2 regions of the Xanthomonas tesorieronis genome follow, and region 1 is predicted to be linked to the other one. Evidence: riboswitches for the same ligand, from Rfam matches in the RefSeq annotation. Region 1 holds a riboswitch; the other holds the start of a gene.
The links. Region 1 has a riboswitch for cobalamin ahead of AB3X08_RS21245 (ribonucleoside-diphosphate reductase subunit alpha). Riboswitches for the same ligand answer to the same signal wherever they lie in the genome.
Positions count from the first base shown of each region.

Region 2: it holds a riboswitch for cobalamin, as region 1 does, so the genes downstream of both, btuB (TonB-dependent vitamin B12 receptor) here and AB3X08_RS21245 (ribonucleoside-diphosphate reductase subunit alpha) in region 1, are expected to answer to the same signal.

Region 1 is NZ_CP162490.1:4,978,677-4,982,053, forward strand. It holds gene AB3X08_RS21245 (ribonucleoside-diphosphate reductase subunit alpha) at 1-1,669, opposite strand, end outside; cobalamin riboswitch at 1,849-2,072, opposite strand; gene AB3X08_RS21250 (hypothetical protein) at 2,403-2,693, opposite strand; gene AB3X08_RS21255 (hypothetical protein) at 2,780-3,319, opposite strand.
Region 2 is NZ_CP162490.1:4,406,012-4,409,388, forward strand. It holds gene bioD (dethiobiotin synthase) at 1-18, opposite strand, end outside; gene AB3X08_RS18740 (GAF domain-containing protein) at 163-645, shown strand; gene AB3X08_RS18745 (TfoX/Sxy family protein) at 642-1,070, shown strand; cobalamin riboswitch at 1,097-1,314, shown strand; gene btuB (TonB-dependent vitamin B12 receptor) at 1,428-3,299, shown strand.

The DNA of each region.
Region 1 (3,377 bases):
CCAGCACGTCCGGTGAGAGCAGGTCCGGCTGCGCGGTGACCGCGCGGCCCAGGTTCACCGAAGACAGGTTGCACACGACGAAGTCGCCGGCCTGCTTGGTGGTCACGATCTGGTCGCCGCTGATCATCTCCTGGATGACCCGGGTCGGGCTCATGTTCTGCAGGATCTCGGTGCACAGGTTGCTGGAATACACCATGCCCTGGTGCTTGTTCGGGTTCATGCGATTGACTTCGTCGCGATAGAACATGAACGGGTTGCCGGTCTCCAGCTGGCTGACCATGATCCGCTTGAACATGTCGATGGCCTTGACCACCTTGCGGCCGATGCGCTCGTCGGCGACCACTTCCTCGTACTTGGCGCGGAAGGTGCCTTCGCCGCGCTTCTCGTCGAAGAAGTCCTGCAGGTACCAGCCCTTGACCTCCTTCACTTCGTGCGGGTCGAACAGATACCACTCGCCGCGGCGCTCCACCGCTTCCATGAAGATGTCCGGCACGCACACCGCGGTGAACACGTCGTGCGCGCGCAGGCGCTGGTCGCCGTTGTTCAGGCGCAGGTCCAGGAACGCTTCGATGTCGCGATGCCAGATGTCCAGGTACACGGCGATGGCGCCCTTGCGCTGGCCGAGCTGGTCCACCGACACCGCAGTGTTGTTGAGCTGCTTGATCCACGGCACCACGCCGCCGCTGGAGTTCTTGACCCCGCGGATCGCCGAACCGGACGAACGCACGTAGCCCAGGTAGGCGCCGACGCCGCCGCCGTGCTTGGACACGCGCGCCACGTCGGTGTTGGAGTCGTAGATGCCCTGCAGGCTGTCGTCGACGGTGTCGATGAAGCAGCTCGACAGCTGCCCGCCAATCTTGCCGGCGTTGGCCAGCGTGGGCGTGGCCACGGTCATGTACAGGTTGGACAGCGCCCAGTAGGCCTCGCCCACCAGCTGCATGCGGCGCTCGCGCCCGCCTTTACCGGACTTGCCCTCGTCCTGCATCAGGTACAGCGCGATGGTCAGCCAGCGCTCCTGCGGCAGCTCGTACACCTTGCGCGAGTTGTCGGTGGCCAGGTAGCGCGTGGCCAGCAGGTACAGGCCGTTGTAGGCGAACAGCTTGTCGCGCTCCGGATCGATCATCTTGCCGGCTTCGGCCAGCTCGTCCTTGGAGTAGTTCTTGAGGATGTCGATCGAGTACACGCCGCGATCGGCCAGGCTTTCCTGCAGGCCGACGTAGGAGCCGTACTTCTCGCCGGCATCGTAGAAGCGGTTCTTGCTGGCGCGCTTGTACAGGCGGTGCAGGTACAGGCGCGCGGCGAAGTACTCCCACTCCGGCGTGGCGATGTCCACGCGCGACTCGGCCTCGCGGATCAGGTAGTCGACCATGTCGTCGGCCGACAGGCTTTCCTTCTTCTCGACGAAGGCGAACGCCTTGCGCTCGTAGTCGGCCACGTCCAGCTGCGGGAACTCGGCATGGATCCGGTCCAGGGTGCGCTGCAGGCGCGAGCGGTCGAAGGCCATGCGGCGGTTGCCGCCGTCCTTGACGATCCAGGTCACGGCGCGCTGGTCGTTGCTCGGCTCGCCGGCGGCCGCATCGGGTTGCGCGGCAGCGGCGGCGGCAGGCGTGGGTTCGACGTCGGCGGTGTCGAGGGGGGCTGCGGCCGGCAGGCTGTGGGTCTGGCTCATGAAGGTCTCCAAGCGTGGTGCACCCGGCTGCCTGACCCTCGCAGGCAACGGTCCGGCCGGATCAGCAGGGTGGCGACGCGGTGTCGCAGAGACCGCGACGGCGCAGGCGCGAGCCTGCGGGCGGTCACCGCTTCACCGACCCTCTCCCCCCGGAGATGCAACGGTCGGCGCCGCGCTGTGTGCATCGCGCGGCTGTCGGCAGGTCTTCGGGCTTATGGGCGACGGCCGCTGGCCGGTTTCCTAGCCCATCGCTTCCCAAGGCAGGGCGCCTCAGTGCGGGTGACGGGTTCGTTCCCAATTACCGCTGCGGGGCAGCGCCGGCCTGAGCGCTCGCGCGCCGCACCGGCTTCCCTTTTGATCCCGCAGCCTGGTGGCTGCTGGAACCGACCACCACAAGATAGTGGGGTCCCCGAGCGTCGTCAACGCTAAATGTAGTCATATCTTCGAAAAGCCAAGCGGGGCAACCGTTTGCCGTAACAACGCCGCAAATCCCCGCTGCGGGACGCCGAATCGGGCCTGGAAACGGCCGCAGCGCCCATGCCGCAAGGGCCGGGCGCGTCTGTTCGGCGGATGCCGTGCATGGCGGTGCGCGCCGATCCGCGCCAACTGCGCGGGACGCGGGCCACCGCTACGCGGGCGGCGGGCGGCGGGCGGCGGGGGAAACGGTAGCCGCGCGGTGCCCGCGCTGCCGGGACTGGAATGCAGGCGCGATGCCGCCGTCGGCCGCGCCGGCTCAGGGCGAGCGCTGTCCGGCCTGTTGCCTGGCCTGCTGGACCGCCGCACGCAGTTCGTCCGGCGACAGCTGGCCGTCGTGGTTGCGGTCCAGCGCGTCGAACCGCTTGGCGACACGCGGCAGCGATGCCTCGGCTTCGCTGCGGTTGATCAGGCCATCGCCGTTGGCGTCGGCGGTCTTGAGCTTTTGCTGGAGCTGTTGCTTCTGTGCGGCGCTCGGCGCGGTCTGCGCGGCAGCGCTGCCGGCCAACAGCAGGCTGCACAGCAGCCCTTGGGCAATGCGTGTCTTCATGGCGGTTCTCGGATGACGGGTAAACGGAAAAGTGGCGACCTGCGGTGACTGGCCGCCGCGCGCGATCGCCACGCTCGGGCGTCCGGCTACGGACGGCAGGCCACGACCTCGCCGGCGGCGTTGGTACAGGTCCCGGTGTGGCTGACGCTGCCGCCGGCGACCGTGGTCGCGCCCTGGTAGCTGCCGCCGTTGGCACCGGTGGCGCTGGTCTGGCGGCTGCCGGCGACGCTGCCGTCGGCGCTCCTGGCGATGTTGCCGCTGCTGCTGGCGCTGCCGCCGTTGGCGCCGCTGACGCTGGCGCTGCCCTGGCGGCCGGCGCTGCCGTCGGCGTTGCGGTAGAAGCTGCCCTGGCGCGTGGCGGAGCCGCCGTTGGCACCGCTGGCGGTCCCACCGCTGCTGCCCGTCACGTTGCCCTGGCCATCGGCCTGCCATTGCCGCGCACGCATCCGGCTGCCATGGGCGCCGCTGGCGCTGGCATTCACCGCGGCGCTGCGGGCACCGTCCGCATGGCTGGCGGTACGGGTGCGCGTGCGTTCGCGCGCCTGCGCATCGGGCGCCGCCACCGCGGTCAGGCCGCCTGCGGCCAGGGCGATCAACAGGATCGCGCTACGTAGCGAAAGAGTCATCGTGGTTCTCCAGGAAGCAGCACGGGGACGCTGCGGTGGAGTCACGGTAGGCCGCGCG
Region 2 (3,377 bases), 570 kb from region 1:
GAAGGCGGGGAAGCTCATCGCTGCACGGTCCTCGAAAGCCGCCGCATGCGGCGCGACCGCGCAGGATAGCCGGCGCCGCGCGCCGCGTCAGCGCCCGCTGCGGCTGGTCATGGCGACCGCGTTGGCGCCCAAGCCGCCATCGGCCGCTGCTAGACTCGCGCGATGTTCGCTTCCTCTTCGCTCACCGGCAGCAAGCCGGAACAGTACGCCCAACTGCTCGCCCAGGCCCGTTCCCTGGTCAGCGGCGAGCCCGACCGCATCGCCAATGCCGCCAATCTGGCGGCGCTGGTGTACCACGCGCTGCCGCGGCTGAACTGGGTCGGTTTCTACCTGTACGACGGCAAGGAACTGGTGGTGGGGCCGTTCCAGGGCCTGCCCGCCTGCGTGCGCATCCCGCTGCACAAGGGCGTGTGCGGCGCTGCCGCCAGCACCGGCCAGACCCAGCGCATCGACGACGTCGAGGCCTTTCCCGGGCATATCGCCTGCGATGCGGCCTCGCGCTCGGAGCTGGTGGTGCCGCTGCTGCGCGCCGGCGAGCTGATCGGCGTGTTCGATCTGGACAGCCCGGACCTGGCGCGCTTCGACGCCGACGACCAGCGCGGCCTGGAAGCGATCGCCCAGGTCTTCGTCGACGCGCTGCGATGAGCACCGAAAAACTGCGCAATATCGGCCCCAAGAGCGCGGCCTGGCTGCGCCAGGTCGGCCTGCGCACGCAGCAGGACCTGGCCGCGGCAGGCGCGGTCGGCGCGTTTCTGAAGGTCAAGCGCGCCGGCTTCAAGCCCAGCCTCAACCTGCTGTATTCGCTGGAAGGCGCGCTGACCGGCTGCCATTGGCAGGAACTGCCCGAGGCGCGGCGCGCGCAGCTGCTCGGCGAGCTGGAAGCCGCGGCGGCGCAGCTGCCGGCGCAGCGCGGCCTGCCGGTGGCCGGACCGGTGGCGACCACCCATTTCGACCGCGACGGCGACCGCAGCGACTCGCCCTATGCGGAGGAGCCGCACGATGCCGCCGGCGATTACGAACGCGGTGGCCACGAGCCCGACGACGGCCTGCGCGAGCGCGACGACGACTGATCCGCGCGCAACGGCAACGATCGCGTACAATCGCGCCGCTTCAAGGTGACCTGCGGGCTCCGGCCTGCAGGTTGAAACGGGAAGCCGGTGCGTCTTGCGACAAGGCCGGCGCTGCCCCCGCAACGGTAAGCGATCCGCGCTGACGACCTGCGCCACTGTGCCTTGGGCATGGGAAGGCGTCGCAGCCGGGAGTCCGACTCCCAGATCGCCAGCCCGGAGACCGGCCTTGCAGTTCACTGGTTGCGATGCGGAGGGCGTCGCGGCGTGCCGCGCCGCGTCTGGCGCCGTCCGCTTGCACCTTCCGTTCGCGACTCCCCTGCCGTCACAGCGCGCAGCCGCGCGCCGGAGTTGCCACCCATGTCGTCCCGCCTGCTTTCGGTCGCGATCGCGTCCGCCCTGTCCCTGCCCTCGCTGGCGCTCGCCGCCGATGCCGCCACCGACCTGGACCAGGTTCTGGTCACCGCCACCCGCACCCAGATCTCGGTCGAGGACAGCGTGGTCCCGGCGCAGGTGATCGACCGCGCCGAGATCGAGCGCAGCCAGGCCACGTCGCTGGCGCAGCTGTTGCAGGGCCGCGCCGGCATCGGCGTGTCCAACCAGGGCGGGCTGGGCAAGCTGACCACGCTCAGCGTGCGCGGCAGCGAATCGGATCATGTGCTGGTGCTGGTGGACGGCGTGCGCATCGGCTCGGCCAGCGCCGGCCTGGCCGCGTTCCAGGACCTGCCGCTGAGCCAGATCGACCACATCGAGATCGTGCGCGGCCCGCGTTCGAGCCTGTACGGCTCCGATGCGATCGGCGGCGTGATCCAGATCTTCACCCGCCGTGGCGGCCAGGGCCTGCAGCAGAACCTGAGCCTGGGCGCCGGCAGCCACGGCCTGCGCGAGGCCAGCGCCGGCTTCAGCAACCGCGGCGAGCGCGGCTGGCTGTCGGTGCAGGGCGGTTACCAGAAGACCGACGGCATCAACGCCTGCAACGGCTCGGCCACCCTGTTCGCCGGCTGCTACGTCGACGAGCCGGATCGCGACGGCTATCGCACCACCTCGCTCAGCGCGCGCGGCGGCTATGCGCTGAGCGACACGCTGCGCATCGAAGGCCAGGCGCTGAACATCGACAGCCGCAACGAGTACGACGGCGATCCGCTGTACGCCGGCAACGAGGCCGACAACACCCAGCAGGTGTTCGGCGGCAAGCTCGACTGGACCCCGTCCGACCGCGTGCACCTGGCCGCGCAAGTGGGCCGCAACACCGATCAGGCCGACAGCTACTATCACGCGGCCGGCAGCAGCACGCGCAGCTTCGTCAGCACCTTCGACAGCCGCCGCGACACCGCCTCGCTGCAGGGCGACTTCGGCCTGGCCGAGGGCCATCTGCTCAGCGCCGGCGCCGACTGGCAGCGCGAGGAAGTCACCGGCACCACCGCCTTCGACGTGGACCAGCGCGACAACACCGGCGTGTTCGCCGAGTACCAGGGCCGCTTCGGCGCGCAGCAGGTGCAGGCCAGCGTGCGCAGTGACGACAACGAGCAGTTCGGCCAGCACACCACCGGCAGCCTCGGCTGGGGCCTGGCGCTGGACGGCGGCTTCAAGCTCACCGCGAGCATCGGCACCGGCTTCAAGGCGCCGACCTTCAACGACCTGTACTACCCGTTTTCCGGCAATCCGGAGCTGAAGCCGGAGAAGTCCAAGAGCGGCAACCTGGGCGTGGCGCAGTACGCCGACAGCTGGAACTGGACGTTCAACGTCTACGAGACCCGGGTCGACGACCTGATCTCCTACGACGCCGCCACCTTCCTGCCGGTCAACGTGGACAAGGCGCGGATCCGCGGCGCCGAGCTGACCGGCTACGCGACGCTGGCCGGCTGGGAACTGTCGGCGCAGCTCAGCCACACCGATCCGCGCAACCGCAGCGACGGCGCCAACCGCGACAACTGGCTGGCGCGGCGTGCGCAGGACACCGCGCGGCTGGACGTGGACCGCGGCTTCGGCCCGGTCAAGCTCGGGGTCACCGCGTTCGGCAGCGGCCACCGCTACGACGACGCGGCCAACAGCGTGCGTCTGGCCGGCTATGGCACGCTGGACCTGCGCGTGGAATACGCGTTCGCGGCGGCCTGGACGCTGCAGGCCAAGGCCAGCAACGTGTTCGATCGCGACTACCAGACCATCAGCTGGTACAACCAGCCGGGCCGCGAATACGCGCTGACCCTGCGCTACGCGCCGGCGGCGCGCTGAGTCTGCGCAGCGGGCTGCGCCATGGGGTGCAGCCCGCTTTATCGGCGTGCATGCTGCTGGACGCCTCGCGTTGCTGCA